4 regions of the Nocardiopsis sp. KDC1DS13DA1 genome follow, and region 1 is predicted to be linked to each of the others. Evidence: riboswitches for the same ligand, from Rfam matches in the RefSeq annotation. Region 1 holds a riboswitch; each other region holds the start of a gene.

What was found. Region 1 has a riboswitch for cobalamin ahead of ACTVAJ_RS22050 (ABC transporter substrate-binding protein). Riboswitches for the same ligand answer to the same signal wherever they lie in the genome.
Region 2: another riboswitch for cobalamin. It lies ahead of ACTVAJ_RS17825 (ribonucleoside-diphosphate reductase subunit alpha); the one in region 1 lies ahead of ACTVAJ_RS22050 (ABC transporter substrate-binding protein).
Region 3: another riboswitch for cobalamin. It lies ahead of metE (5-methyltetrahydropteroyltriglutamate--homocysteine S-methyltransferase); the one in region 1 lies ahead of ACTVAJ_RS22050 (ABC transporter substrate-binding protein).
Region 4: another riboswitch for cobalamin. It lies ahead of ACTVAJ_RS28455 (CoA-acylating methylmalonate-semialdehyde dehydrogenase); the one in region 1 lies ahead of ACTVAJ_RS22050 (ABC transporter substrate-binding protein).

Annotation. Positions count from the first base shown of each region.
Region 1 is NZ_JBVMUY010000033.1:104,311-111,530, reverse strand. It holds gene ACTVAJ_RS22060 (ABC transporter ATP-binding protein) at 1-234, opposite strand, end outside; gene ACTVAJ_RS22055 (FecCD family ABC transporter permease) at 231-1,247, opposite strand; gene ACTVAJ_RS22050 (ABC transporter substrate-binding protein) at 1,244-2,284, opposite strand; cobalamin riboswitch at 2,345-2,557, opposite strand; gene ACTVAJ_RS22045 (polysaccharide lyase) at 2,829-3,722, shown strand; gene ACTVAJ_RS22040 (hypothetical protein) at 3,736-4,248, opposite strand; gene ACTVAJ_RS22035 (alpha/beta fold hydrolase) at 4,334-5,167, opposite strand; gene ACTVAJ_RS22030 (hypothetical protein) at 5,235-5,492, opposite strand; gene ACTVAJ_RS22025 (hypothetical protein) at 5,550-6,170, shown strand; gene ribA (GTP cyclohydrolase II) at 6,362-7,006, shown strand; gene ACTVAJ_RS22015 (CDP-alcohol phosphatidyltransferase family protein) at 6,999-7,220, shown strand, end outside.
Region 2 is NZ_JBVMUY010000027.1:124,445-131,664, reverse strand. It holds gene ACTVAJ_RS17830 (ribonucleotide-diphosphate reductase subunit beta) at 1-613, opposite strand, end outside; gene ACTVAJ_RS17825 (ribonucleoside-diphosphate reductase subunit alpha) at 540-3,095, opposite strand; cobalamin riboswitch at 3,249-3,441, opposite strand; gene ACTVAJ_RS17820 (hypothetical protein) at 3,758-4,327, opposite strand; gene ACTVAJ_RS17815 (NYN domain-containing protein) at 4,354-6,102, opposite strand; gene ACTVAJ_RS17810 (sigma-70 family RNA polymerase sigma factor) at 6,300-7,220, opposite strand, start outside.
Region 3 is NZ_JBVMUY010000030.1:128,294-135,513, forward strand. It holds gene ACTVAJ_RS19965 (proteasome assembly chaperone family protein) at 1-658, shown strand, start outside; gene ACTVAJ_RS19970 (quinone-dependent dihydroorotate dehydrogenase) at 655-1,803, shown strand; gene ACTVAJ_RS19975 (polysaccharide deacetylase family protein) at 1,844-3,415, opposite strand; gene ACTVAJ_RS19980 (polysaccharide deacetylase family protein) at 3,540-5,063, opposite strand; cobalamin riboswitch at 5,350-5,561, shown strand; gene metE (5-methyltetrahydropteroyltriglutamate--homocysteine S-methyltransferase) at 5,707-7,220, shown strand, end outside.
Region 4 is NZ_JBVMUY010000052.1:98,128-105,347, reverse strand. It holds gene mmsB (3-hydroxyisobutyrate dehydrogenase) at 1-301, opposite strand, end outside; gene ACTVAJ_RS28465 (enoyl-CoA hydratase/isomerase family protein) at 298-1,419, opposite strand; gene ACTVAJ_RS28460 (acyl-CoA dehydrogenase family protein) at 1,419-2,558, opposite strand; gene ACTVAJ_RS28455 (CoA-acylating methylmalonate-semialdehyde dehydrogenase) at 2,569-4,095, opposite strand; cobalamin riboswitch at 4,310-4,496, opposite strand; gene ACTVAJ_RS28450 (TetR/AcrR family transcriptional regulator) at 4,629-5,216, opposite strand; gene ACTVAJ_RS28445 (WD40/YVTN/BNR-like repeat-containing protein) at 5,650-6,753, shown strand; gene ACTVAJ_RS28440 (MoaD/ThiS family protein) at 6,755-7,039, shown strand; gene ACTVAJ_RS28435 (DUF418 domain-containing protein) at 7,179-7,220, opposite strand, start outside.

The DNA.
Region 1 (7,220 bases):
GGGGGCCAGGACACCGGCGAGCAGTCTCAGCAGTGTGGACTTGCCGGAGCCGTTGGGGCCGAGCAGGCCGACGGTCTCGCCGGAGCGCGGCGTGAGGGTGACGCCGTCGAGGACGAACCCGCCGTCGGCCCGGCGGCTCACCCGGTCGGCGCGCAGACCGGGCGGTTCCAGGGCGCTCTCCTTCGCCGGTGCGTCGGCGCGGCCGGGGGCCGCGGCACGGTCGGCGTCGTTCATGTCCGCCTCCTGGCCCGGTACAGCACGGCGACGAAGGCGGGCACGCCGATGAGGGAGGTCACCACTCCCACGGGGATCTCCTGCGGGGCCAGCGCGGTGCGGGCGACCGTGTCCACCCACACCAGGAAGACGGCCCCGGCCAGCGCGGTGACGGGGAGGAGCCGGGCGTGGCCGGAGCCGGTGAGCGCGCGGGCCGCGTGCGGCAGGACCAGCCCCACGAACCCGATCGCCCCGGCGGCGCTGACGAGCGCCGCGGTGAGCAGGGCGGTGGCGCACAGGAGCACCAGGCGGGCGCGGGCCACCCGGACGCCCAGGTTCGCGGCGGCCTCCTCACCGAAGGCGAACGCGTCCAGGGTGGTGGTGTGGGCGAGGCAGACGGCGAGCACGCCGAGCAGCACCAGTGCGCACAGCGCCACGTCGGCCCAGCCCGCGCCGCTGAGGGACCCCAGCAGCCAGAACAGCACCCCCCGCGTGGTCTCCGCGTCCGCCGAGGTCAGCACGGTGAACGAGGTCAGCGCCGAGAACAGCTGCATGGCCGCCACCCCCGACAGCACGACGCGGTCCATGGTCGCGCCGAGGCTGTGGCTGAGCAGGATCACCATGGCGAAGGAGAGCAGGGCGCCGACGAAGGCACCGGCCGACAGGGACACGACCCCGGCGCCCCATCCGAGGACGATCACGGCGACCGCGCCGGTGGAGGCGCCGGAGGACACCCCGAGCACGAAGGGGTCCGCCAGCGGGTTGCGGAGCAGGGACTGCATGACCGCGCCGCACAGGGCCAGTCCCGCCCCGCACACCGCGGCGAGCAGGGTGCGGGGCATCCGGAGGTTCCACACGATGCCGTCCCGCAGCGGGTTCAGGGCGGTGTCGCCCACCCCCAGGTGGGAGGAGACCGAGCGCCAGACGTCGACCGTGGTGATGTCGGCGGGGCCGACGGTCACCGCGACCGCGACCGACGCGGCCAGCACCACCGTTCCACCGGAGACGAGCAGCGCGAGACGGGCGCCGCTCACCGGTCGAGCCCGAGGTCCCGCAGCCCCGCGGCGACCTGCTCGACCCCTTCGACCGTGCGGATCGTGGGGTTCATCGCCTGGCCGCTGAGCAGGATGTACCGCTCCTCGGCGACCGCGGTGAGGTTGCGGGTGGCGGGGTTGCCCTCCAGGAAGTCGATCTTGGCCTCGGCGCTCTCGGCCGTCTGGGCCTGGCGGGTCAGGTCGCCGAGCACGATGACGTCGGGGTCGCGGTCGGCGACGGTCTCCCAGTTGATCTGGGGCCACTCGTCGTGGGTGTCGGCGAAGGCGTTCCGCGCGCCGACGGCGCGGGTGATGGCGCCGGGGGCGCCGCAGCACCCGGCGAGGTAGGGCGCCTGGGAGTCGGAGAACCAGTACATGAGGGTCACGTCCGAGGCGTCCAGGTCGGCGGTGGCGGTGTCCACCCGGCCCCGCAGCTCCGCCACGAGCTGCTCCCCGCGCTCGGCCACGCCGAAGACCGCCGCCAGGTCGCGGACCTCGCCGTAGACGGTGTCCAGGGTGAGCGGCTCGCTGCGGGTGCCGTCGCCCCCGGTCGTGTTGTCCTTGCCCGCGGCGCAGTCGGACGGGGAGACGTACGTAGGCACCCCCAGCTCCTCGAACTGCTCCCGGGTGGCGACGAGGCCGCTGGGGCCGAGCGTGGAGACGAAGGAGGCGGCCACGAAGTCCGGTTCGGCGTCCAGGACCACCTCCAAGGACGGCCAGTCGTCGGCCAGCCGGGGCACGTCCGCGCTGGCCTCCTCCAGTCCCGCCATGACGGGGTCGGTCCAGGTGGCGGTGCCGACGATACGGTCCGCCAGACCGAGGGAGAGGAGGATCTCGGTGGTGCCCTGGTTGAGCGAGACGACCCGCTCGGGCGCGGCGTCGAGGGGGACCGCGTGTCCGCAGTTGTCGATGCTGTCGGCGGGGTCGGCGGCGGAACCCGCACCGTCGTTCCCCCCTCCCGGGGGCTGGCCGCAGGCGGTGAGCAGCAGGGAGGAGGCGGCCAGCAGGCCGAGGGGGCGGAGGGCGTGACTGAGCATGGGGATGCCTCGGGATGTCGGGGCTCGATCGCGGAGCCTGGCATGGTTCTCCCCCGCGCACTGGACGCGGAGGGGCCAGCAGGTCTTCGGACTCGGGTTCACCCGGACGGGGTGCCTTCCCGGGTCCGGGCCGCGCCGACGCTCCGGTCGGCACCGCCCCGCCCCAGTGGCGTGCGTACCCCGCCCGTCCCCCTCACCGCTGCGCGTCAGTTCCGGATTCGCACCGGATTCCCTGACCACGGACGTGGTACGACTGGCCCGGGCAGGATACCGCCGCCGGTGCGCCGCCCGACGGGCAGGTCCGGCCCGGGGGCCGACGCCGGGGCGCGCGGTCACCGGCTTCCGGGACACCCCGACGGCCGACGGGCCGGGGCCCGCTCCCCCCGGCCGAACGACCTCCTCCGGTCCCCGACCACCCGTGTCGCACACGCTCGGCGAGGATTCCACCACGGAGGATGGCAGCGTCGCCGACGCGCGTCGACCATCCCGGACGGCCGACCCGGCGGCGTCCCACCAGACCCGTCGCTGTACAACGGAGACACCCATGCCGGTCGTCAGGACCCTGCTCGCCGCCACGCTCCTGTCAGCGGTACTGTCGGCCGCCGTCGCGACCGCCCCCGCGGGCGCCGACACCGCCGCCCCGCCCACCCGCCTGTACAACACCTTCGAGCGCCCGGTCGCGGGCACCCCCTACCCGCTGGCGGAGTGGGCCAAGGACGGATGGCACGCGACCCGCGGCAGGGGGATGGACGAGCGCACCCTCATCGACGACACGGTCCCCGCCCACACCGGCGGGCAGTCCCTGCGCGTGTCCTACCCCGGGGGGAGGATCGGCCCGCGGGAGTCCGGTGCGCTGGCGCCGTTCGCGCTCACCCCGGCGCGTGAGTACTACCTGTCCTTCTGGACGCGCTTCGGCGAGGACTTCAGCTGGGGGACCAGCTCGTTCGGCGGGAAGCTGGGGCTGGGGCTGGCCGGGGGGCGGGGGTGCTCGGGCGGGCAGGTGTGCGACGGGGAGAACGGCTTCACCGCGCGGATGATCTGGCGCCGCGACGGCCGGGCGGCCGTGTACTACTACCACATGGACAAGAAGGGCACGTACGGCGACCAGGAGTTCCTGCGCGTCGACGGCACCGACGTCCACTACCCCAGGGGCGAGTGGGTGAGCATCGTCCAGCGGCTCAGGGTCAACACCGTGACCGGGGGCCGGGCCAACCCCGACGGGGAGATCGAGGTCTTCTACAACGGCGCGTCCGCCGCACGGGTCACCGGTCTGCGCCTGGTGGGCAACGGCGACCTGGTGGACAAGGCCTACTTCTCGTCGTTCTTCGGAGGCTCCACCGAGGGGTTCGCCCCGGTCCGCGACAGCCACGTCTGGTACGACGACCTGAAGGTGTCCCCCTTGCCCGCGGACATCTGCGAGATCGGCGGCTGCCTCTGACCGCCCGGAACCCTCAGCGCCTCCCACCGCCGTACAGGGACACCCGCTCGTCCGCCTCGGCGGCGGGGTGGGTCCGCGTCCACTCCGGGAGCCGGACGCGGTAACCGACCCACACGGTCCAGTCGGTGTACCACCACGGCGACTCGTGCGAGAGGCTGGTGAACCGGTGGTTCACGCGGTGCACACCGGTCTGCCCCGGCTCCAGGGTGAACAGCATCCGGGGCCGGCGTTGGGGGAAGGCGGCGAGAGGGGTCGGCGCGCGGTGCACGACCAGGCGGCCGTCGTGTTCGGTCCAACGCAGCCCCCAGCCGGGCGGCCGCCCGCCCCGGAACGGTCCGACCGGTTCGCGGACCGGCCGGTAGCCGTCCCGGGCGCGCATCGCCACGTCGTGCAGCCAGGGGTCGGCGTCTTGGTCGGAGGGGAGCGGAAAGGAGTCGGGGAGCCGGGAGCGCGCGTCGGCGTCCCGTGCGCCCCGGTCCGTCTGCGGCCACCAGACGCCGACCCGCTGGGCGACGATCGAGGTCATGCCCCAAGGATCCCACGGGGCGGCGCCTGCCCGGAGCGGAGGAGCCCCAAACGCCCGCACCGGCCAGACCCCGGGGCCGCCCCGCCTAGGCCCTCCCGAGCACCGCGCGCAGCCGCGGCTCGAAGGCCTCGGCCTCCTCGACGAACCCGGTGTGGTCGCCGGGGAACAGCACGGGCTCGGTACCGAGCGCGGTGGCCAGCGCCCTGGAGGTCCGGTCGCACAGCTGCCCGGCCGAGTCCTCGCCGATTGCGACCACCACGCGCGTCCGGGCGGTACGCAGCGCGTCGAGATCGGGGCGCCAGTGGGTGGTCGGGCGCAGGTCGTGCTCGAAGAAGCGGCGCTCGTCGGCGACCCGCCGCGGATCCCGGTCACCGCCGAACATCTGCTGGAGCGCCTCGTCCGGGATCGCGATGTCGGAGACGGACATGAACAGGCGCCAGGCCCCGATCACGTCGCCGGACCGGTAGAGGGCGATCATCTTCTCGGTCTGGGCGTGGAGCTCGTCGCGGTCCGCCAGGAGCGTCTCCAACGGCGGCTCGTGGGCGACCACGGTGTCCACCAGGTCCGGGCGGCTCTGCGCCAGGGCCAGCGCGGTGACGGCGCCGCCGCTGGAGCCCAGGACCGTGGCCGGACCGGCGTCCAGGTGGGCGATGAGCCGGGCGAGGTCGTCGGCGCGCAGGGCGGGTTCGGAGTCCTGCCCGGGGTCGTCGAGCGGGCTGCGGCCGATCCCGCGCGGGTCGGTGGTGAGCACGGTGTGGTCCGCGGCGAGCAGGGCGGCCAGCGGCTCGAAGGGCTCGGCGCTCATGGGGGAGCCGACGAGCACCATGAGCGGCCCCTGCCCGCGCACCTCGTGGTACAGGCGCGCGCCGGGGACGCGGAGGGTGTCGGACGTGTCGGGGGTGGTCGGAACGCGGTCCACCGGGAACCTCCTGGAACGGATGCCGAAGATTCACCGAGCCTAGGACGGGGGTCGGACACACGGGTGGTCACACCGCACCGGACCTCCTCCTGATCCGCTCCGCCAGTGCTCTCAGGGGGCGGCTCCGGGTCAGGGCGCGCCAGCGGTCGGCACTCCGCTCCCGCAGCGTGCGGGGCGGCGCGGGATCGGGCTCCCCCTCGTCCCCGATCCGGGCGGCGCGTTCCCGCAGGCGCTCCCTGACCTGGTCGGGCGTGTACGCGCGACGTCTGCGTTCGGCTCGGGCGATCACGGCTCCGGTGGCGGCCACACCGACGAAGGCCGCCACGCCGAGGGCTCTCCTCCATCGCATGCGCCTAGGCTAGGCGCTGTGGCGGAAGCGAGCATGTCCCTCGACCAGGCACTGGCGATCACCCGGACCGGAGACGCGTGGGTGTTCCGCGGCACGAGCGCGGCCGACCGGGCCATCCAGATCGGCACGAACAGCCCCGTCAACCACGTCGGCATGACCCTCACCATCGAGGATCTGCCACCGCTGATGTGGCACGCCGAGCTGGGGCGTTCGCTCGTCGACATGTGGACGGGCACCCACCAGCGCGGCGCCCAGCTGCACGACCTGCGCGACGCCGTCCTGGTGTGGGGCCGCCGCTACGGCCAGGAGTGCTGGCTGCGGCAGCTCGACCCGGTGGCCACACCCGCGATGGAGGACGCCGCCCTGCGCATGGTGGCCCGCCTGGACGGGACGCCCTTCCCGTCCTCGGCGGCGATGGTCACCCGCTGGCTGCGGGGACGGATCCCGCTGGGCCGCCGCGCCCGCGAACGCGACCTGGAGACCACGTACTGCGCGGAGGTCATGGGTCTGACCTACGAGGCGATGGGGCTGCTGCCGCGCGGGCACCGCCCCGGGTACTACGCCCCGGGGCGGTTCTGGAGCGGCGCCACCCTCCGGTTGACGGACGGCGCGACCCTGGGCGGCGAGATCCGTGTCGTGCTGCCCCGATCGTGACCCGGCCGGCGGAAGACGGACACCGCGCCAGCGCCCCGGCCCCACGGCTCTGAGCTGGACCGCGTCACGCTCCCCGCACGGATGCCGACAGGACACCGGCGCGCCCGCCCACGATCCCCACACACCGCGAGGTTTTCGACACGGACCGGCGGGGCACCGCCCGAGGTGACACCTGGTGTGTGAGGGGGAACATGCACGAGTGGACCATCGGCCCCGACGAGGTCGCCGAGTCGGAGCTGGCGACCCACCGGGGCGCGTTCCGCGCTCTGGCCTTCCGCGACCCCGCCGACGGGCAGGAGCACCTGGCACTGACCCACGGTTCCCTGGGCGGCGGCGAGGAGGTGCTGGTCAGGCTGCACTCGGAGTGCGTCACCGGCGACGCCCTCGGCGCGCTGCGGTGCGAGTGCGGCGACCAGTTGAACGCGGCCCTGGACGCGATCGCGGAACGGGGCCGGGGTGTGCTCGTCTACCTGCGCGGTCACGAGGGCCGGGGGATCGGCCTGCTGGAGAAGGTGCGCACGCTCGCCCTCCAGGACGAACGCGGGCTGGACACGGTCGACTCGGCCACCGCGCTCGGCCTTCCGGTCGACACCCGCTCCTACGGCCCGGCGGCGCGCGTCCTGCGCCACCTGGAGGTGCGGTCGGTGCGGCTGCTGTCGAACAACCCCGCCAAGGGCAGGGCCCTGGAGGACCACGGGATCAAGGTGGTCACGCGCGTGCCGCTGCTCGTTCCCGCGCGCCCGGAGAACATCGCCTACCTGACCGCCAAACGCGACCGTCTGGGACACGACCTTCCGCACCTGGACGGGGCCGGCCCGGAGACCGGCCGTGCGTGAACCCGTGCACCGCCAGGTGGCGGGAGCGGTCCTCGCCCAGCTGGTGCTGCTCGGCGGACTGTCGGTCACCGTGGGGCTGGGCCCGCGGGGCTGGTGTGCGGGAGGGGCGTACGCGGTGGCGGGGGCGGCCGTGCTGCTGTGGGCGGCACGGCGGGCCGGGCACCGCTCGCTGGGGGCGGCCGACCGCGTCACGCTGGTGCGGGCACTGCTGACC
Region 2 (7,220 bases), on a different contig from region 1:
TGTGCACGGCCTCCTCGAAGGCCTGGCGCAGCAGGTACTGGCGGCACTCCGGGTTGGTCAGCTGGCGGTACACGGCCAGGACGATGTTGTTGGCCACCAGCGACTCGGCGGTGGCGAAGAAGCCGAGGTTGCGCTTGAGCATCAGTCGCTCGTCCTCGGTCAGGCCGTCCTTGGACTTCCACAGCGCGATGTCGGCCTGCATCGCGACCTCGGTCGGCATCCAGTGGTTGTTGCAGCCCGCCAGGTACTTCTCCCACGCCCACGTGTACTTGAGCGGGAGCAGCTGGTTGACGTCGGCGCGGGCGTTGATCATCGCCTTGTCGTCGACGTTGACGCGCTCGGCGTCGCGCTCGATCTCCCCGAGGCCGCTGGTCGCGCTGGCGCTGCTGTCGGCTGCTGTGGTCATGCTGCGGTCGCTCTCCGTGTCTCCGGGCCGGGCCGGACGTTGGTGGTGCGTGGTGTCTGGGGGAGGCCCGGTGCGGGGCCGTCCGCGACCTGCGCGGACGGCCCCTCGGCACGGATCTCCCGGGCGGGCGGGCCTACTGGCAGGCCTCGCACTCGGGGTCGTCGATGGAGCAGGCCTGACCCTCCACGATCTCGAACTCGTCCTCACCGGCGACGGTGGGCGCGGGGCTCGGGGCGGGGCTGGGGCTCGGCGAGGGGGAGGGCGACGGGCTCGGCGCCGGGGCGGGAGCCGGGGCCGGGGTGGCGGACACGGCGTTGAGGCGCCCGTCCGTTCCCTTGAGCGTGCTCTTCTCCACGTGGGTGGCGCTCTGCGAACGCAGGTAGTACGTGGTCTTCAGACCCGAGCGCCACGCCCGACGGTACAGGGCGTCGAGCTTGCGACCGCTCGGAGCGGCCATGTACAGGTTCAGCGACTGGGCCTGGTCGATCCACTTCTGGCGACGCGACCCGGCGTCGACCAGCCAGTCCGGGTCGACCTCGAAGGCCGTGGCGTACAGGGCCTTGAGGTCGGCCGGGACCCGGTCGATGGCGCCCAGGCTGCCGTCGTGCATCTTCAGCTGCGAGACCATGTCGTCGTCCCACAGGCCGCGCTCCTTGAGGTCGCGGACCAGGTACGGGTTGACGACGGTGAAGTCGCCGGACATGTTCGACTTGACGAACAGGTTGCGGTAGACCGGCTCGATCGACTGGCTCACACCGGTGATGTTGGCGATGGTCGCGGTCGGGGCGATCGCCATCACGTTGGAGTTGCGCATGCCGGTGGTGCGCACCCGCTCGCGCAGCGCGTCCCAGTCCAGGGTCTCGCCCCGGTCGACGTCCAGGTCGCCGCCGCGCGCCTCGGCGAGCGCGCGCAGCGAGTCGATCGGCAGGACGCCCTTGCTCCACAGCGAGCCGTCGAAGCTCTCGTAGGAACCGCGCTCGGCCGCCAGCTCCATGGACGCCTCGATGGCGTAGTAGCTGATCAGCTCCATGCTCTCGTCGGCGAAGTCGACGGCGCCCTCGGAGGCGAACGGGGTGCGCAGCTTGAACAGCGCGTCCTGGAAGCCCATGAGGCCCAGACCCACCGGACGGTGGCGCATGTTCGCGCGGCGCGCCTCGGGGATCGTGTAGAAGTTCACGTCGATGACGTTGTCGAGCATCCGCACGGCGGTGCGCACGGTGCGGCGCAGGCGCTCGGCGTCCAGCCCGTCGGGACCGGTGTGCTGGGCCAGGTTGACCGAGCCCAGGTTGCAGACGGCGACCTCGTCGGCGCTGGTGTTCAGCGTGATCTCGGTGCACAGGTTGGACGAGTGCACGACACCCGTGTGCTGCTGCGGCGAGCGCAGGTTGCACGGGTCCTTGAACGTGATCCACGGGTGGCCGGTCTCGAAGAGCATGGTGAGCATGCGGCGCCACAGGTCCACGGCCTGCATCTTCTTGAAGACCTTGATCTGCCCCGCCTCGGCCGCGGCCTCGTAGCGGGTGTAGGCCCGGGCGAACTCGGCCCCGTACTTGTCGTGCAGGTCGGGGACCTCGTCCGGCGAGAACAGCATCCAGGAGCCGCCCTCCTCCACACGCTTCATGAACAGGTCCGGAACCCAGTTCGCGGTGTTCATGTCGTGGGTGCGGCGACGCTCGTCACCGGTGTTCTTGCGGAGGTCGAGGAACTCCTCGATGTCGATGTGCCAGGTCTCCAGGTAGGCGCAGACCGCGCCCTTGCGCTTGCCGCCCTGGTTGACCGCGACGGCGGTGTCGTTGGCGATCTTCAGGAACGGGACGACGCCCTGGCTCTTGCCGTTGGTGCCGCGGATGTGCGAGCCCAGACCGCGAACCGGGGTCCAGTCGTTGCCGAGGCCGCCCGAGTACTTGGACAGCATCGCGTTGTTGCTGATGCCGTGGAAGATCGACTGGAGGTCGTCGCCGACGGTGGTGAGGAAGCAGGAGGACAGCTGCGCGCGCACCGTACCCGAGTTGAACAGGGTCGGCGTCGAGGCCATGAAGTCGAACGAGGACAGCAGCTCGTAGAACTCGATGGCGCGGGCGTCGCGGTCGTCCTCGTTCAGGGCCAGGCCCATGGCGACGCGCATGAAGAACGCCTGCGGCAGCTCGTAGCGGACCTCGTCGCTGTGCAGGAAGTAGCGGTCGTAGAGGGTCTGGATACCGAGGAAGGTGAAGTCCTCGTCCCGCTCGGGGCGCAGGGCGGCGCCCAGTCGCTCCAGGTCGAACGTGGCCAGGGCCGGGTCGAGCTGGCCGAGGTCGATGCCGCGGCCGACGTAGGCGGCCAGGTAGGCGGCGTAGCGGTCGGCCATCTCGGACTGGCTGGCGGCCTGCGGGGTACCCGCGACGAAGCTGAGCGCCTCGCTGCGGAGCTTGTCCAGCAGCAGGCGGGCGGCGACGTAGGAGTAGTCCGGGTCGACCTCGACGAAGCTGCGGGCGGCCATGACCAGGGCGAGCTCCACCTCGGCGTCCGAGATGCCGGGGTAGAACCCGCGACGCGCCTCGGTGAGGACCTTGTCCGCCGAAACACCGGTGAGCCGCGCGCAGGCCTCGGTTACGACGTGCTCGATCCGGTCGACGGCGGCGGGGGGCGCGCCCTCGTGGGTCGGCTCGGGCCGAACGGATGCGGGCACGGTCTCGACGTCAAGGGTCATACAGCGGCTCCAACCTCGGTAGAAGAGTCCCGGCGGGGAGGGACACGAGAAACACGGCCACGGCACACCGGTGGGCCGACACGCTGAGTGCGCGTGGTCACGTGACCGGTGGGTCGCGGTGGCCCGCCCTCGAAGCCCCGTCGTCGGCGCACGTTCCGGTGCGCGCTGGCGGCAGGTCCTCGGGCTCGCGGGCGCCCTCCTGACCGTCGCTCCCCGGGGGTCACTCGGGGGAGTCCAGTGTGCGACGCAGTCCGATCCCGCTCACCGCTGCGGGGCAGCCCCGGATTCACACCGGGTTCCCTCTTGCCTCACCCCTGAGGGGTGAACCACCAGCGGGAGAGATACTACATCTAGGGGATGGGACGTTGGAACACCGCAAGATGATGGCGTGTCATCGATTTTCCAGGGTCGGCGACCGTGGCTGAGGGCGCACCCGAGACGTGGTATGGGGCGCGTCGAACCATCAGCTTCACGGGGGTTTCGCACACCGATCCGGGGGTGTTCGCCACCGCGACCGGACACAGCCTAGGGGCCCCCGGGGGGTGTGACGCACCAGGCGCGTCAGAAAGCTCACGACCGCGTCGCGGGGCACGCCCGGACGCGCCCCAGAGGCCGCCGACGGGGACGGGGCCCGCCCCGCCGCACAGGGCCCGGCCCCGGGGTCAGTCGCCGTCCAACAGGCCGTCCAGGTCGTCCTCCTCCAGCCCCAGGTCCGTGCGGATGCGGAACCGGATCCGCAGGAGTTCGTCGAGCAGGTCCCGCACGTACGGGGAGGAGACGTCCAGGTACTCGCGGATCCCGGTGGTCGCCCAGCGTTCGGCGCCCCCGGGGTCGTCGTGGGCGTAGAGCACCTCCGCCACGTGCACGTGGGTGGCCAACCCGAGCGACGGCTCGCCCTCCAGGCGGTTGAGCTGCGCGTAGGCCCGTTCGGGCTCGTCCAGTTGCAGCAGCGCGCCCGCACTCAGGGCACGCGCGTCGATCACCGTGGGGCCGCCGTCGTCGATCGCCCGCTGGTAGGCCGCGCACGCGTGCTCGTACTCCTGGGCGATCTCCCACTGCTCCCCGGCGCGCACGAACAGCTCGGCGCGGGTGATCTCGCTCCCGGCGTCCACCCGGTTGGCCAGGTCCTGCAGCTGGGCGGCGACGGGGCCGTGCTCACCCGACCGGACGGCGTGGAACTCCATACGGTCCAGATCTGCCGTCGTCACGTGGGTCAACCGCATCGCCCCCATCCCCCACTCGCACTCCCGCGCGCCGATCAGGGCCTGGCGCGCTCCAGTGCCTGCCAGAACCCCTGGCGCAGTCCGTCCCGGACCTCGTCCCTCAACAGGTGGTCAATCGGCAGCGAAGAGCCCTGGAGCAGACGCGCCTCCAGATCGGAGGGCATCCGGGGTCTCCGGGCGAGGACCGCCTCGACCCACAGGACGGGCGCCTCGCGCGCGATCGACTCCGCGAAGTCGTTCCCTTCTTTGCGTGCGACATGCACCGCATCGTCAACGGTATGCGTGGCGGCGCGTGTCTGCTGGGGATATCCAGGACTGGGACCGGGTTCCTGGTGCCCCCGAGGATCGAAACGGTCATCGTGATCGGGACCAGTACGTGGCGGAGCCCCGTATCCGGGAACCGCCCCGCCGCGGCGCGCGGCGTCAGTTTCCGTACTGGTCCCATAGGTAGGGTTTGCGTCGTTCGCACCCCCGAAGCCTGGGTTGTCCGTCGGCCCGAACCGCGGGTCCACCTGGGGTGGCGGCCCGCTTCTCTGCGGCGGCGCGTGACCCTGGGGACTGTCCGCTGCGAACGAGCGCTGCGGCCCGGTGCCCCCCGCGAAGGACTGCTGGGGCCCCGTCCCGTTGGCGAACGGCTGTTGCACGTCGGCCCCGCCCGCGAAGGACTGCTGGGTTCCCGTCCCGTTGGCGAACGAACGCTGCGGTCCGGTGCCGCCCGTGAACGCCGGCTGGGAACCGGTCGCGGCATGGGTGTTGGCGCCCGGCTGGCCGGAGGCCGATCTGCTGGGCAGGCCGTATCCGTTCTGCTCCGCACCCCGCAACGGCTGGTCGCCGGGGTGGTAGGCCGCCTGACCGTTCTGCCCGCCGGATCCGTTGGCCGACGGTGTCGTGCCCGGGTAGGCGCCGTTACCGTTCAGGGGCGTCTGGGCTCCCGAGGGGAAGCCGTTGGCGTCGATCGGACCTGGCGGGGTGTCCGTGGCCGGACCGGCGAGGTGGTCACCGCGCTGTTGGGCGAGGGACCGCCGCATCGCGCGCAACTGATCCATGGCGCTGCCCTGCGGGACGGGCTGGGGCCCGGTTCCCGCGAAGATCCCGTCCAGGCCGCCGCCGGTGGTCCCGGCGGGCTCGACCCGGCTGCCCCCCGGCTGCGCCTCGACCGGCTGACGGGGGACCTCGGGAGCCGACCGGGCACGGCCGTTCGCGAACGGCGTCGTGGTCTTGGCCGCGTTCTCCTGGGAGGACCCGCCGCTGGTGAGCAGGTTGACGTGCGGGCGCAGGTGGCCGGCGCCGATCTCGATGAGATCGTCGCACTCGCGGCGCAGGGCACGGGAGATGGTCCAGTTGCCCTCGACGGAGATGTGCACGACCGTGACGCGGACACCCAGGTCCTGCACGTCCGCGACGACGGACGCCATGTCCTCGTCACCGCTGACCAGGACGGCGTCGCACAGCACACCGGTGCGGGCCAGGGTGGTGAGATCGCGCTGGACGTAGCTCTCCACCCCCTCGCGGCGGCCGGGCCGGATGCGGGCCGCGCGGAACTTGATGCCGGGGATGTCGGCGATGCCGTCCTGCTCCTGGGTGCGCCGGTCGTCGGCGACGGCCTCGTACCAGTAGCAGCGCAGGAGCGGCAGACCGGTGCGGTCCCGCGCGACCTCGTTGAGGAACTGGACGAGACCCGAGTAGTCCCAGGAGACGGAGTCCCGGTTGCGGGTTCCGTGTACGGCCATCGCGCCGTCCGCGAGAAGGTATCCCGCGTCGACGAACAACGCGCAGCGGTCCACGCGACACCGCCCCCTTCCCTGTTGATTCTGGGGCCATACCCATGACCGGGCCACAGCCTAGCCAAGTCTGTCTCGTTTTGCGTGCCGGCCGCGAACACCCACGGTTACGGTCACGCTACGCATGGGCGGGGATCCGGGCCGCCCCGGGCTTTGCGCACTCCACACAGCGTGACCGCGACGTCATACCGGGTCGGGGTTCAGGTCCGCATGGGCGCGGTCAGAACGACCGCACCGACCATCACGGCGTCCTGGCTGGAGCGGATTCGGACATCCGATTCCCGCCCCAGTACTGCGTCGAATCGAACGACGTCCGTCCCGAACGCCGCGGGGTCCCCGACCGCCCCGCGCGCGGAGCTGGCGAAGGCGTTGTCCGCTCCCGCGTGCGCGCCGTACGGCGCGAGGACCGTTCCGTCCACCGCCACCGAGTCCCCGGTCAACCCCATGTCCCCCTCCCAGGCGACGACGTCCACGGTGGAGGCCACCGCCGCGGGCAGCAGCCCGGACACCGGGAAGCCCGACTCACCGCCCTGGAAGACGACGTCGGTGTGGTCCAGGACCATCGCCTGGTTGTAGGAACCGACACCGGGGTCCGCCATCACCACGACCAGGCTCCACCCCGCGTGGACGCCGCGCCCCTGGACCATGGGGACGTCGGCGACCCACCACTCGCCGCCGCCCTGGGCGCGCACGATGTCGGTGACGTCGGCGAAGGCCTGGTAGGCGGGGTATCCGGGCAGGTCGGCGAAGCGGGTCTCGTCCGCCGTGACGGTCCGGTACACGTCCGACCCGGGACCCTTGATCCGTGCGGTCGGCGACTGCGGCTGCCCGGCCGCGGAGAAGTACAGACCGGCCCAGCGCACGTTCCCGCCCTCGGGGAGGTCCCAGGTCGCGGAGCTGGAGGAGGTGGTGCCGGGGTTCCGGTCCCGGTCGAGCGGACCCATCTCCCAGTGGTCGTTGTCGAGCAGGGACCCCTCCCGGGCCCGGGCCCGGGCGCAGGGCCCGTCCCCGGCGTCCCCGGCGGTCCCCTCACCCGTGCGCGGCGTGGGTTCCGGACTCTCCGCACCCCCGGGACGGTCCGAAGCCTCCGCGGTGCCCGCCCCCCGGACGGCCTCGGTCGC
Region 3 (7,220 bases), on a different contig from region 1:
GCACGACGAGGAGGGCGCCCCCTTCCTGGTCCTGCACGGCCCCGAACCCGACCGTGAGTGGGAGCTGTTCGCCTCGGCGGTCGGCACCCTGATCGACCACTTCCGTGTCACGCTCTCCGTCAGCGCCAACGGCATCCCCATGGCCGTTCCGCACACCCGGCCGGTCACGGTCACCCCGCACTCCACCCGGCCCGAACTGGTCGGGGACCACACCCCGTGGATCGGCCGGGTCGAGGTCCCCGGCAGCGCCGTGTCGCTGCTGGAGTACCGCCTGGGCCAGGTCGGCCACGACTTCGTCGGCTACGCCGTCCACGTCCCCAGCTACCTCGCCCAGTCCGAGTACCCCCGCGCGGCCCTCGCCGCGGTGGACCACGTCTCCGGGGCGACCGGACTGGCCCTGCCCACGAGCGGGTTGGAGGACGTGGCCGGAAGCACCGACGTCGACATCGCCGAACAGGTGGCGGCCTCCGAGGACGTCCAGCGTGTCGTGGCCAACCTGGAACGGCAGTACGACGACATCATGTCCTCACGGGTCGACAGCGAGGAGCGGCCCACGCTCCCGCTCGCCGACGACGAGGGCGGACTGCCCACCGCCGACGAACTCGGCGCGGAACTCGAACGCTTCCTCGCAGAGCGCGAGGGCGACGGAAACGGATGACCGTGTTCTACCAAGTGCTCTTCAGCTCGGTCCTGCGTCACATGGACGCGGAGAAGGCCCACCAGCTGAGCTTCGCCGCGCTGCGCGGCGCGGCCGCCGTCCCCGGAGTCGCCGCGGCCATGGGCCGGGTCCTGGGCCCGCGCGAGCCCGAACTGACCGTGCACGCCCTGGGCCGGGAGTTCCCCGGCCCGCTGGGCATGGCCGCCGGGTTCGACAAGAACGCGGAGAGCCCGCACGGCCTGGCCGCGCTCGGCTTCGGGTTCGTCGAGATCGGCACGGTCACCGCCCAGCCCCAGCCCGGCAACCCGAAGCCGCGCCTGTTCCGCCTGGTCGGGGACCGCGCCATCGTCAACCGGATGGGCTTCAACAACGAGGGCTCGGCCCTGGTCGCCGAGCGCCTGCACCACCAGCGGTCCGCCGGACGTCCGGTCCTGGGCGTCAACATCGGCAAGACCAAGGTGACGCCGGAGGAGGACGCACCGGCCGACTACGCGACCAGCGCCCGTCGCCTGGCCCCGTACGCCGACTACATGGTGGTCAACGTCAGTTCGCCGAACACCCCGGGGCTGCGCAACCTCCAGGGCGTCGAACAGTTGCGTCCGCTGCTGGCGGCCGTGCGCGCGGCCCTGGTCGAGGCCGGGTACCCGCACCTGCCGCTGCTGGTGAAGATCGCCCCCGACCTCGCCGACGAGGACGTCGACGCGGTCGCCGACCTCGCCCTGGCCGAGGGGCTGGACGGCATCATCGCCACCAACACCACCATCTCCCGCGAGGGGCTCGCCGCCTCCGACGAGGAGGTCGCCGCGGCCGGTGCCGGCGGACTCTCCGGCGCCCCGCTCAAGGACCGCTCGCTGGAGGTGCTGCGCCGACTGCGGTCCCGCGTGGGCGACCGCGTCACCCTGGTGGCCGTCGGCGGCATCGAGACCGCCGAGGACGCCTGGGCGCGCATCCGCTCCGGTGCCACCCTGGTCCAGGGCTACACCGGCCTGATCTACGGCGGTCCGCTGTGGCCGCGCCGCGTCCACCGGGGCCTGGCCCGGCTCGTCCGCGAGGCCGGGTACGCCTCGGTCGGTGACGCCGTGGGAGCCGACGCCCCGCCACCGGGACTGTCCGTGGTGGGCGAGGACGTCGAAACCGCCTCCTGACCTCTCCGGGCGGCAAGTCCCCCGGTCCCTCCCGGGCGGCTCAGGACCCCGGGGCCTCGCCCCCCGTCCCGGGCACCCGGGCGCCGACCGGGTAGGACTCCCCGGGCTCCGGGTCGCCGATCACCTGCGTGACCGTCGCGAACACGAAACCGTCCGCGCGCAGCCGCTCGACGATCTCCGGGACCGCGGCCACGGTCGGCGGCAGGGTGTCGTGCAGCAGTACCACCGAGTCCCGCTCAGCCGGGCCCCGCCCCGCCGCCTCCACCACGTGGTCCGTGATCTCGTTCGGTGCGAGGCCCTGCCAGTCCTCGCTGTCCAGGTTCCACAGGACCTGGGCCATCCCCTGGTCGCCGATCTCGCCGAGGACCTCCGGCGAGCTGTCGCCGAAGGGCGGTCGGAACAGCCGCACCGTGTGTCCGGTGTGCCTGCTGACGATCGCGCTCACCGCCGCCACCTGCCCGGGCAGGTCGGCCACGGGCATGTCCGGCATGTGCTCGTGCTGGTCGTTGTGGCTGGCGATCTCGTGCCCCTCGGCGTAGGCGCGCCGGTAGTCGGCGGGACGGGTCAGCGCCGGGTCGGCGTTGAGGAAGAAGGTCGCCCTCACCCCCTCCTCCGCGAGCAGGTCGAGCAGCGGCGCGGTGGTCTCGGCCGGGCCGTCGTCGAAGGTCAGCGCGACACACCGGACCCCCTCCTCGTGGCAGTCGACGTCCTCGTCCCCGGCGGGGACCTCCCCGGGCACGGCGGGCCGGGGGTCGGGGGTCGGGCCCGCCTCGGGCACGGCGTAGTCCGGCTCCTCCCGCAGCGAGGCCGCGCGGGCGCGCTCGCCCAGGTCGGACAGGAGGGGCCCGGCCTCGGCGGAGTCGACCACCACGGCGACGCGGCCGGGGGAGGAGTCCGGCGGATGGCCCTCGCGGATCGGGGAGAGGTGCCCGTCGTCGAACTCCACGACCAGGTCGCCGTCGGCGTTGAAGCCGAGGGAGTCGTAGCTGGCCCGGATCGGGAAGAGGCTCCCGGTGTCGACGTCGGGGCGGTCGGCCAGGTCCGCGCGGACGATCCCGTTCAGCTCCGCGAGCGCCTCCTGCCCGGCGAGCAGCTCCGAGGAGTAGCGGGTCAGCCCGGTCGCGGAGTCGTACCAGTACGTCTCGTAGCCCTGCCGCAGCCCGTGCAGGTCCTCCTCGGTGCGGGTCAGGCGCACACCCAGTACGCCGTCACCGGCGGCGGTGACCTCCCAGCCGACGGTCAGGGACACCGGGTCCCGGCTGGCCCCCCGGAAGTCGAGCACCTCCCGGTCCACGAGTGCGGCGAGCCCGTCGGCGAACTCCGGGGCACCCTCGAACTCCGGGTAGGCGACGGTGATGTCCAGGCCCCCGGGGATGTGGGGATGGCCGCCGTAGTCGGCGGCGTCACCGGTCCACTCGGTGACCGTCCCCCCGGGTTCGTCCAGCACCATGGTGATCCGGTCGGCGGAATCCGCGTCCACGGTGGCCGTTCCGCACGCGGTGGCGGTCAGCGCCAGCGCGACGGCCGCGGCGCCGGACCGGCGCAGGCCGTCCCCCGCGGTGCCCGGAGGGTGGACGCTCTGCTGTTGACGCGCTCGGATCGACGGCTCCACCGGACTTCCTCACCCCTGCCGTACGGTTGGCGGCTGACGGGAGCAAGATAGGTGACCTGGACCACGCGCCCGGGGCGATGGCCACATGTGGCCATCGCCCCGGGCGCGTCCGGCGGCGGGAGCGTCAGTCCCCGACCGGCCCGTCCTGCTGTTCTCCGTCGGTCTCCCGGGCGTCGGTCCCGTCCTCGGGGGCCTCCTCCTCGGGGTGGCCGTCGTGGTAGGCCGATCCGGGGGTCGTGGTCCCGAGCAACTGGGAGACGGTCACCATCGTGTAACCCCGTGCGTCGAGTTCGCGGATGATGCCGTGGGAGGCGTCGACGGTGGTGTCGTGGATGTCGTGCATGAGGATGATCGCGCCGTCCGACGCCCCGCCCAGCGCGCGGCCGGAGACCACGGAGGCGTTCCGGTCCCTCCAGTCGTTGGTGTCCACGCTCCACAGGATCTGGGCGAGCCCCATGTCCTCGGTCACGGAGTCGACGCCCTCGTCGGTGGCGCCGTAGGGCGGGCGCATCAGGTCCATGGTGTAGCCGGTCTCGCGGTACACCTGGGCCTGGACCGTCTCCAGTTCGGCCCGGACCGCCCCCTGCCCCATCGCGGACAGGTCCGGGTGGTTCAGGGTGTGGTTGGCGATCTCGTGCCCCTCGGCGTAGGCGCGCCGCACCGTCCGGGGGTGCTCCAGGACCGGGACGCCGGTCACGAAGAAGGTGGCGCGGGCGTCGTACTCGGCCAGCGTGTCCAGCAGTTCGGGGGTGCGTCCGCCGGGGCCGTCGTCGTAGGTCAGGGCCACGCACCGGGTGTCGGGGTCGGAGCAGTCCACCGCGTCGTCGACGGGGGAGACCAGCCCCGGCCGCTCCCCGGTGGTCCCGTCCTTGTCCGCCTCGGGCGGGCCCGACACGGAGAAGGCCTCCACACCGACGGTCGCGGCGTCACGCGCTCGCACACCCAGGTCCGAGAGGAGCGGCTCGGCCTCCTCCCGGCCGACGACCACGTGCACGGGGCCCTCGTCGACGGCGGCGACCTGTCCGGTGTCGAACTCCACGACCAGGTCGCCGTCGGGGTTGAAGCCCACCGAGTCGTAGAGCGCCGCGACGGGGAGGACGGACGGACCGTCGACGGTGTCCGGGCTCCCCTCCCTGACCAGCGCGTTGAGCCGCTCCAGCTCGTCCTGTCCCGCGATCAGCTCGTTGGACCCGTGCGTCAGGCCGGTGTCGGCCTCGTACCAGTAGGTGCTGTGGCACTCACGGGAGCCCTCGGAGTCGGTTTCGGTGCTGGTCATGCGCACGCCGACCGTGTCGTCGTTGGCCGCGGTCAGGCCCCACTCCGCGGTGTAGGCCGCCGCACCGGGGTTGGCCGCCTCGAAGGCGGCCACGTCGGTGTCGAGGGTGCGGGAGAGGAAGTCGCTCAGCGGTTCGGCGTCGGGCAGGGCGGGATAGGTCACGTCCGCGGAGACGCCGCCGTCGTAGGGCAGCGTCTCCTCCGTCACGTCGACCACGTCGGCGGGATCGACCACCGTCAGCCGGTCGGGTTCTCCGGTCGCGGGAGGTGCGGTGCTCTCCTCCGACCCGTGCGCGGCGTTCTCCGCGGGGTCGGGGCCGGGCAGTACGCCGGATTGGGTGACGAGCAACACCAGCCCAGCCAGCACCGCCATCGCGACCGCAACCGTGACGAGGGGGCGTCGGGTTGCGAGGGTCCGTGGGGACTGCTTCTTCACCAGGGGTTCTCCACGTTCATCGTCAGACGAACGTTCGCGGGGACGGCGGGGGAGGGCCGACCCCACGTAACGCTTATGTCGGGTATGACGCGCGCCACGAGGCTGGGGTTCGCGGTGGGGGTGGCGCGCGGGAATGGGGTTCGCACGCCGGGTGCAGGGGCGCGAGGGGGGCCTCCCTATACTTGCAGGCGTGGAAGGTACGCGCTCCACTTCCGGGCCGGGTGTCACCGGTTCGGAGTGTGGTTCGCGTCGCGAGAGGGAACCCGGTGGGAATCCGGGACTGCCCCGCAGCGGTATGTGGGAACGACAGTCGCCAGAAGCACTGGTAATCCGGTCGGTTCGGTCGGAATCTGGGAAGCGGCGGCCAGTAGGTCGTCGGTGCGCGCACCGACGGTGCCCACGAGTCCGAAGACCTGCCTCCACCCGGCGGCGCACCCGTGCCGTCGGTGGTCCCGTGCCCCGAGGGAGGGCCGAGGGCGGTGACGGACGGGTACGCGCCCCGGGCGCGTACTCCGCGTAGCCGTACCCTCCTCATGCCCTCGTGGCCGGAACCTGGCTTTCGACGAGGGAGAGAAGCTTCATGACCACGCCACCGGCCGGGACGTCGGCTGTGCGCTCCACCGTGCACGGCTATCCGAGGATCGGCCCGCACCGTGAACTCAAGCGCGCCAGCGAGTCCTACTGGAAGGGCCGCACGAGCGCCCGGGAACTGGACGCCGTCGCCGCCGACCTGCGCGAGGGCGTCTACGCCCAACTGCGCGAGGCGGGCGTCGACGACCTGCCCTCCAACACGTTCTCCCACTACGACCACATGCTCGACACGGCGGTCCTCTTCGACCTGGTGCCCTCCAGGTTCGCCTCCCCGGCGGCCGCGGAGGACCGCGACGAGGAGATGCGCCGCTACTTCGCGCTCGCCCGGGGCGAGCAGGGCGCGCCGCCGCTGGAGATGACCAAGTGGTTCGACACCAACTACCACTACCTCGTCCCCGAACTCTCCCCGAGCACCCGTCCCCGCCTCGTCGGTGACAAGCCGGTCGCCGAGTTCCGCGAGGCCGCGGCGGCGGGCTACCACACCCGCCCGGTCCTGGTCGGGCCGCTGACCTTCCTCCTGCTGGCCAAGGCAGCCGACGACGCCCCCGAGGGGTGGGCGCCGATCGATCTGCTCGACCAGCTCCTGGACGCCTACGGCCGCCTCCTGGCCGACCTCAGGGCTGCCGGGGCCACCGAGGTGCAGCTGGACGAACCGATCCTGGCCACCGACGAGGGCCGCGCCGCCGTCGACCGTCTGGAGCGCGTCTACCAGCGTCTGGGCGGCCTCACCGACCGTCCCTCCCTGCTGGTCTCGACCTACTTCGGCTCCATCGGCGCCGCCGCGCTGCGCGTGCTCAAGGAGTCCCCGGTCGAGGCGGTGGGTCTGGACCTGGTGACCGACGCCGAGGGCGTCGACGACCTGGTCAGGGTCTCCGGCCTGGGTTCGACGCGCCTCGTCGCCGGTGTCGTCGGGGGCCGCAACGTCTGGCGGACCGACATCCCCTCCGCCGCGGCCACGCTCGGTACCCTGCTCGCCCTCGCCGACGAGCTGACCGTGAGCACCTCCTGCTCGCTGCTGCACGTGCCGATCGACCTGGACTCCGAGACCTCCCTCGACCCCGAGCTGCGCGCGGCCCTGGCCTTCGCCAAGCAGAAGGCCGAGGAGGTCGCGCTGCTGGGCCGCGTCCTGTCCGAGGGAACCGGTGCCGAGTACGCGGCCGAGGGGACGGACGGCGCCGACCCGGCCTTCACCGACGCCCGGGTGCGCGCCCGCCTCGACGCGCTCGGCCCGGAGGCCTCCGAGCGCCCGCAGGACCGGGGCTCCGCCACGGACACGCCGTTGACCACGACCACGATCGGTTCCTTCCCCCAGACCGCCGAGCTGCGGCGGGCGCGCGCCGCCCACCGCAGGGGCGATCTGGGAGAGGAGGACTACCACCGGATCCTCCGCGAGGAGATCGACCGTGTGATCGCGCTCCAGGAGGAGATCGGTCTGGACGTGCTCGTCCACGGTGAGCCCGAGCGCAACGACATGGTGCAGTACTTCGCCGAGCAGCTGCGGGG
Region 4 (7,220 bases), on a different contig from region 1:
CCACGGTCGAGCAGTCGACGAAGAGCGTCCCGGGGCGGGCGGCGGCCAGCAGCCCCGCGTCCCCGTCGGCGCCCAGGTAGGCGGCGAGCAGGTGTCGGCCGCTCGGCAGCATCGTGACGACCACGTCGGCCTTGGCGACCGCGTCCACCGCGCTGTCGGCGACGCGGACGCCCGCCTCGGCGGCCTTGGCGAGGGCCTCGGGCACCAGGTCGAACCCGGTGACCGTGTGCCCGGCGGTCACGAGGTTGGCGGCCATCGGCCCACCCATGTTGCCCAGTCCGACGAACGCGACGGCGGTCATGCGCGGCTCCCCTCGTCGATGAGTCCCAGTGGTCCGTCCGGCGCGGCCGTGAAGAACCGCGCCACGTGGCTGTCGGACACCTCCGCCAGCCGGTCCGGCGTCCACGTCGGGTTCCGGTCCTTGTCGATCACCTGCGCACGCACGCCCTCGACCAGGTCGGGTGAGGACAGCAGGGCGCACGAGACCCGGTACTCCTGTTCCAGGACCGCCTCCAGCGTGGGCAGTTCCCGGGCCCGGCGCAGCGCCGCGAGGGCGACCTTCACCGAGGTGGGCGACTTGCTCTCGATGACGTCGGCGGCGCGCGCGGCGTCCTTGTCACCGTGGGAGCGCAGCCGGTCGACGATCTCCTCGGCGGTGTCGGCGGAGTAGCAGGCGTCGATCCAGTGCCGGGAACCGGCCAGGTCACCGGCCGGGGCGGTCTCGGCGAACCGGCCGACGGCGTCGGCGACGTCCCCGGCGGAGGCGGCCTTGGTGAGCGCGTCGGCCAGGTCGGCCAGCCGCTCGGACGGGACGAAGTGGTCGGCGAACCCGGTGTACACGGCGTCCCCGGCGCCGACCGAGCCGGCGGTCAGGGCCAGGTGCGTACCGGTCTCCCCGGGGGCCCTGGACAGGAGGAAGGTACCGCCGACGTCGGGCACGAACCCGATGGTGGCCTCGGGCATGCCGACGGTGGAGCGCTCGGTGACCACGCGGACGCTCCCGTGCGCGGACACCCCCACCCCGCCGCCCATGACGACGCCGTCCATGAAGGCGACGTAGGGCTTGGTGAACCGGGCGATGTGGGCGTTGAGCAGGTACTCGTCGCGCCAGAAGGCGGCGGCCTCGCGGCCGTCCGCCCTGGCGCTGGCCTGGATGGAGCGGATGTCGCCGCCCGCGCACAGGCCGCGCTCCCCCGCCCCGTCGATGAGCACGGCGGCCACGGTGTCGTCGCCCTCCCACGCGGTGAGGGCGGCCTCGGCGTCCCGCACCATGGCGTGGTTGAGGGCGTTGATCGCGCGGGGCCGGTTCAGGGTGAGTCGGCCGAGCCCGCCCTCGACGCGCGCCAGAACCTCGGCGTCGGGCGGGGTGGGCGGTGCGGCTCCGGTGGACGTGGCGGCGGGTCCGGGTGTCTGGGACATCAGGCGGCCCCGGTGAGTCCGCGAGCGATGATCAGGCTCATGATCTCGTTGGTTCCTTCCAGGATTCGGTGCACCCGCAGGTCGCGGACGATCTTCTCAATCCCGTACTCGGTCAGGTACCCGTACCCCCCGTGCAGCTGGAGGGCCTCGTCGGCGACGGTGTACCCGGCTTCGGTGGCGAACCGCTTGGCCATGGCGCACAGCTGCTGCGCCTCGGGGTCTCCCGCGTCCAGGGCGGCGGCGGCCCGCCACAGCAGGGAGCGGGCGGCCTCCAGCTCCGTGGCCATCTCGGCGAGCCGGAACCGCAGCGCCTGGGCGTTGATCAGCGGTGATCCGAACGCCTCCCGGTCGGCCAGGTAGGCGGTGCTGGCCTCCAGGGCGGCCCGGCCCCCGCCGAGCGAGCAGGCGGCGATCCCGAGCCGGCCGCCGTTGAGGCCGTGCATCGCGATCCGGAACCCGTCGCCCTCCTCCCCCAGACGGCGGTCGGCGGGGACGCGGACGCCGTCCAGGATCACCTGGCGGGTGGGCTGGGCGTTCCAGCCCATCTTGGTCTCGTTGGCGCCGAAGGACAGTCCCGGGTCGTCGCGGTGGACGACGAACGCGGACACGCCGGAGGACCCGGTGTCCCCGGTCCGGGCCATGACCAGGTACACCTCCGAGGCGCCCGCGCCGGAGATGAACTGCTTGGTGCCGGTGATGACGTAGTGGTCGCCGTCGCGCTCGGCGCGCGTGCCGAGCGCGGCGGCGTCGGAGCCGGCGCCGGGTTCGGTGAGGCAGTAGCTGCCCAGGGTCTGGGCGGAGCAGAGGTCGGGCAGCCAGCGGGCCCGCTGCTCGTCGGAGCCGTAGCGGTCGACCATCCAGGCGACCATGTTGTGGATGGACAGGTACCCGGCGATGGACGGGCAGCCGGTGGCCAGGGCCTCGAAGACGATGGCGCCGTCGAGGCGGGTCAGGCCGGAGCCCCCGGAGCCCTCGCCGACGTACACGCCGCCCAGGCCGAGTTCGGCGGCCTTGCGGAGCACGTCCACGGGGAAGTGCTTGGCCTGGTCCCACTCGACGGCGTGCGGCGCGAGGTGCTCGCGGGCGAAGTCGCGGGCGGTCTCGGCCAGGATGAGCTGGTCCTCGGTGAGTGTGTTCAACTGCGGCCGCCTAGCGCATGACCGGGATCGTGAAGCTGGCGCCCTCCTTGGCCCCGGAGGGCCAGCGGGAGGTGACGGTCTTGGTCCGCGTGTGGAAGCGGATCGAGTCGGGGCCGTGCTGGTTGAGGTCGCCGAACCCGGACCGCTTCCAGCCGCCGAACGTGTGGTAGGCGACGGGGACCGGGATGGGCACGTTGACGCCGACCATGCCGGTGTTGACGCGCTGGGAGAAGTCGCGGGCGGTGTCGCCGTCACGGGTGAAGATCGCGACGCCGTTGCCGTACTCGTGCTCGCTGGGCAGGCGCAGGGCCTCCTCGTAGGTGTCCGCGCGCACGACGGAGAGCACGGGGCCGAAGATCTCCTCGCGGTAGATCCGCATGTCGGTGGTCACCCGGTCGAAGAGGCTGGGGCCGGTGAAGAACCCGTCCTCGTACCCGGGGACGGTGTGCCCGCGCCCGTCCACGACCAGTTCCGCGCCCTCCTCGACACCGAGGTCCACGTAGTTCTCGACCCGCTCCAGGGCCTCGCGCGTGACGAGCGGTCCGAAGTCGGCGTCGGGGTCGTGCGAGGGACCGACCCGGAGCGTCCCGATGCGCTCGGTGAGTCGGGCGACCAGCGCGTCGGCGGTCTCCTGTCCGACCGGGACGGCCACGGACACGGCCATGCAGCGCTCGCCCGCGGATCCGTAACCGGCGCCGAGCAGGGCGTCCACGACCTGGTCGAGGTCGGCGTCGGGCATGACGATCATGTGGTTCTTGGCCCCGCCGAAGCACTGGGCCCGCTTACCGTGCGCGGTCGCGGTCGTGTAGACGTACTCGGCGATGGGGGTGGAGCCGACGAACCCGACTGCGGCCACGCGGGGGTCGGTGAGCAGGGTGTCGACGGTCTCCTTGCCGCCGTTGACGACGTTGAGCACACCCGGCGGCAGCCCCGCCTCCAGGAAGAGTTCGGCGAGGCGGAGCGGGACGGAGGGGTCGCGCTCGGAGGGCTTGAGGATGAACGCGTTGCCGCAGGCGAGGGAGGGGGCGGCCTTCCAGAGCGGGATCATCGCGGGGAAGTTGAACGGGGTGATGCCCGCGACGACGCCCAGCGGCTGGCGGAGGGAGTGGACGTCGATCCCGGTCCCGGCGTTGTCGGTGAACTCGCCCTTGATCAGGTGCGGGATCCCGGCGGCGAACTCGACCACCTCCAGTCCTCGCTGGATGTCGCCGTGCGCGTCGGGGACGGTCTTGCCGTGCTCGGCGGACAGGAGCCGGGCGAGGGTCTCGCGCTCGCCCTCGACCAGTTGGAGGAAGCGCAGGAGGACGCGGGCGCGGCGCTGGGGGTTCCAGGCGGCCCACTCGGCCTGGGCGGCCTCGGCGTCGGCGATGACGGCCTCGGTCTCGGCCCGGTCCGCGAGGGGGACGCGGGCCTGGACGGTGCCGTTGTTGGGGTCGTGGACGTCGCCGAAGGCACCCGACCGCCCGGGGACGTGCTTTCCATGTACGAAGTGCGTGAGTTCGCGGGGCTCGTTGGGTTCGTGGTTCTCACTGACCATGGCGCACCAGCTCTCGTCTGGAGGTGGAGCGGGGCACGGGGGCACGGGGAACGGGGCCGCGATGGTGCGCGGCCGGCCGGGCGGCCCGTGGTGTCGGGTCGCCGGGTTCAGCGGTCGTGCCCGATCGCGGGCCCGGGCGGTGTTCCGTGCCCGGACCGGGTCGCGTGGGCACGTACCGGTGCCATGCGTGCTCGCTCCATCCTCGTGGATCACACGGTTGTCGACAGCCGCGGCCGGTATCCTGACTCCCGGATCAGCGCGCTCTCCCCGCCTTCCCGGCTGACGCCAGTGGCATCACCTGGGAGAGCACTTCCCGGACACAGTGGCGGGACCGTGCTGGACTCTCACCGGCTTCCCTGCACCGCGGCTCTGTGACGCCCACCATATAGTTGGACGTCCAAGTAAATCCAGAGCCCCATGAGTGTGACCCGGGCCACACGAGTGGACGGTGGTGCGGATGGGACCGGACCCCGACGGCCCGGGACGGCGGGAACACGGCCGGGCACGCGCCTGCGCACCCCCACCCGGAAGTGCTACCGGTCCAGTCCGGCGAGGAGCTCGTGGGCCTCGTCCAGGTGGGCGGGGACGGCCTCCGGCGCCCCCGAGAGGCGCATCGCGGTGAGCTCGCAGGCCATCGCGACGTGCGCGGCCAGGACGGCGACGACCTCCGTCGTGCCGGTCTCCACGAGCGCGTTCGCCAGCTTGTCGGCCCGGCACTGCCGCACCAGGAGGTAGCGGGACCTGAGCTCCCCGCTCTCGCGCAGCAGCCGCATCAGCACCGCGGCGTGGTCGGACGACAGACCGGCGTGCGGCCGGGCACCCGCCTCGCGCAGGAGCGCGACCGCGGCGCCGAGATCGTCCCCCACCGGCGTGGACGCCTTCTCCCGCACGTGGGCGCACGCACGGTCGGCCTCGTCCGCGTCGTCGGCGAACAGGACCTGTTGTTTGTCCCCGAAGTACCGGAAGAAGGTGGTACGCCCCACCTCAGCACGTTCGGCGATCTCAGCGACGGTGACGTTGTCGAATCCGCGCTCGGCGAAGAGCTGGAAGGCTGCCGACACGATCAACGCGCGGGCCTTGCGCCGTTTACGGGCGTGGAGGGTGTCCGGGGGGTGGTGCATGAGGCGACCCTATCGAGTGGGAACCCGGCTCTCCGTGAGACGCGGGACCATAAGGACTCTGGTCCCGAAACGCTTCGTGGGCACCGGGGTAGCGGGAAGTCGTTCGGCCGATCTGGTTGCGGACACGGGCGTCGGGCTCGACCGGGGGCCCCACGCGCATGTTCCGGTTGGCCCGGAATTTTATTGCAGAACCGGCGCCGGATGACAACCGCCTTCCGGACGCCGGCCGACGCCGACGTGGAATGTGGTTCCCCACTCACGAAGGTTATGCCACCAGCTGACAGGCCATTCTGCCAGGCGACCGAAATTCTACGCCCAACATAATGGTTAAGTCTCCTAACCGTAGTGGTGTGCGACAGTTCGCACGGCCTCCCGCCGAATGACACCACCCTGTGCCACAGTGGGAGACCTGGCTCACACCCTGGAGTTGGTTATGGCGTACCTCCTGGTCATCGGCACGCGCAAGGGGCTCTTCACCGCGGGGAGCGAGGATCGGCGGACCTGGGAGGTGACCGGCCCCCACCGGCTCGACTCGGCCGACTACGCGAGTATGAGCTCGGTGTACGCCGTCGGGGTCGACCCCCGCTCCGGCCGCATCCTCGCCGGGGCCGAGAGCTCGCACTTCGGCCCGAGTGTCTGGTACAGCGACGACAACGGAGCGTCGTGGCACGAACCGGACACCGCCCCCATCGCCTTCCCCGAGGACACCGACGCCTCGTTCACCCGCGTCTGGCAGTTCGCCTTCGGCTCCGAGCCCGACACGGTGTACGCGGGGGTCGAGCCGCACGCCCTCTTCCGGTCGACGGACGGAGGGCTGAGTTTCACACTGGTGCGCCCCCTCTGGGACCACCCCCACCGCACGGACTGGTTCCCCGGCGCGGGCGGTGGCGCGATCCACACCATCCTGCCGGGACTGCTGGGCTCCGGCGGGCGCTCCCCGGAGGCGATGACCGTCGCCATGTCCACCGGCGGCGTCTACCAGACCCGCGACGCCGGGGCGACCTGGGCACCCGCCAACAAGGGCGTCTCGGCCGTGTTCCTCCCGGACGAGGAACCCGAGTTCGGCCAGTGCGTGCACAAGGTCGCGGCCGCGCCGGACGGGGTCCTCTACCTCCAGAACCACCACGGGGTCTACCGCAGCGCCGACCCCGCCGGGCAGGGGTGGACGTCCATCGAGGGGGGCCTGCCCTCCAACTTCGGGTTCGCCGTGGTCGCGCACCCGGGTCGGCCGGACACCGCGCTCACCTTCCCGGTGCTCAGCCAGGAGGTGCACCTGCCGCCCGGCAACCGCCTGGGCGTCTACCGGACGGACGACGGCGGCGACGGCTGGCGTCCGTTCACCGAGGGCCTGCCGCAGGGCCCCTACTTCGGGATCGTCCTGCGCGACGCGGCCTGCACGGACGGCGCGGACGTACCGGGGTTCTACTTCGGCACCCGGACGGGCGACGTCTACGCCGCCACGGACGACGGGGACCGCTGGCACCAGGTGGCCGCCCACCTGCCCGACGTCCTGTGCGTGCGCGCCGTGGAGGTGTGAGATGCGCGTGACCGTCCACCTGCCGGGTCTGCTGCGGGCCGACGCGGAGGGCGCCGCCCACGTCCCGGTCGTGGTCGCCGACGGCACCGGGTTGCGGGGAGTGCTGGACGCCCTGGCCGACCGGCACCCGGGTCTGGACCGGCGGATCCGCGACGAGCGGGGCGCGCTCCGCCGGTACGTGAACGTGTTCGTCGACGGGGACGAGTGCCGGGGCATCGGCGGCCTGGAGGCGCCGGTCCCCGACGGGGCCGACGTCCGGCTCCTGCCCTCGGTGGCGGGCGGCTGAGCGGTGCCCTCCCGGGCCTGTGCTCCGCCTCGGCCCGGGTGCGAACGCCCCGAGGACGAGGAGCCCCCGTCCTCGCCCGCCACCACCGCCGACGGACGCCCGACGGCGCGGTGGCCGTGTGAGGAGCCCCGTCGGCGCCCTACCGCATCGGCATCGGCCGGAGGTGGGTGAGACTGCGCCA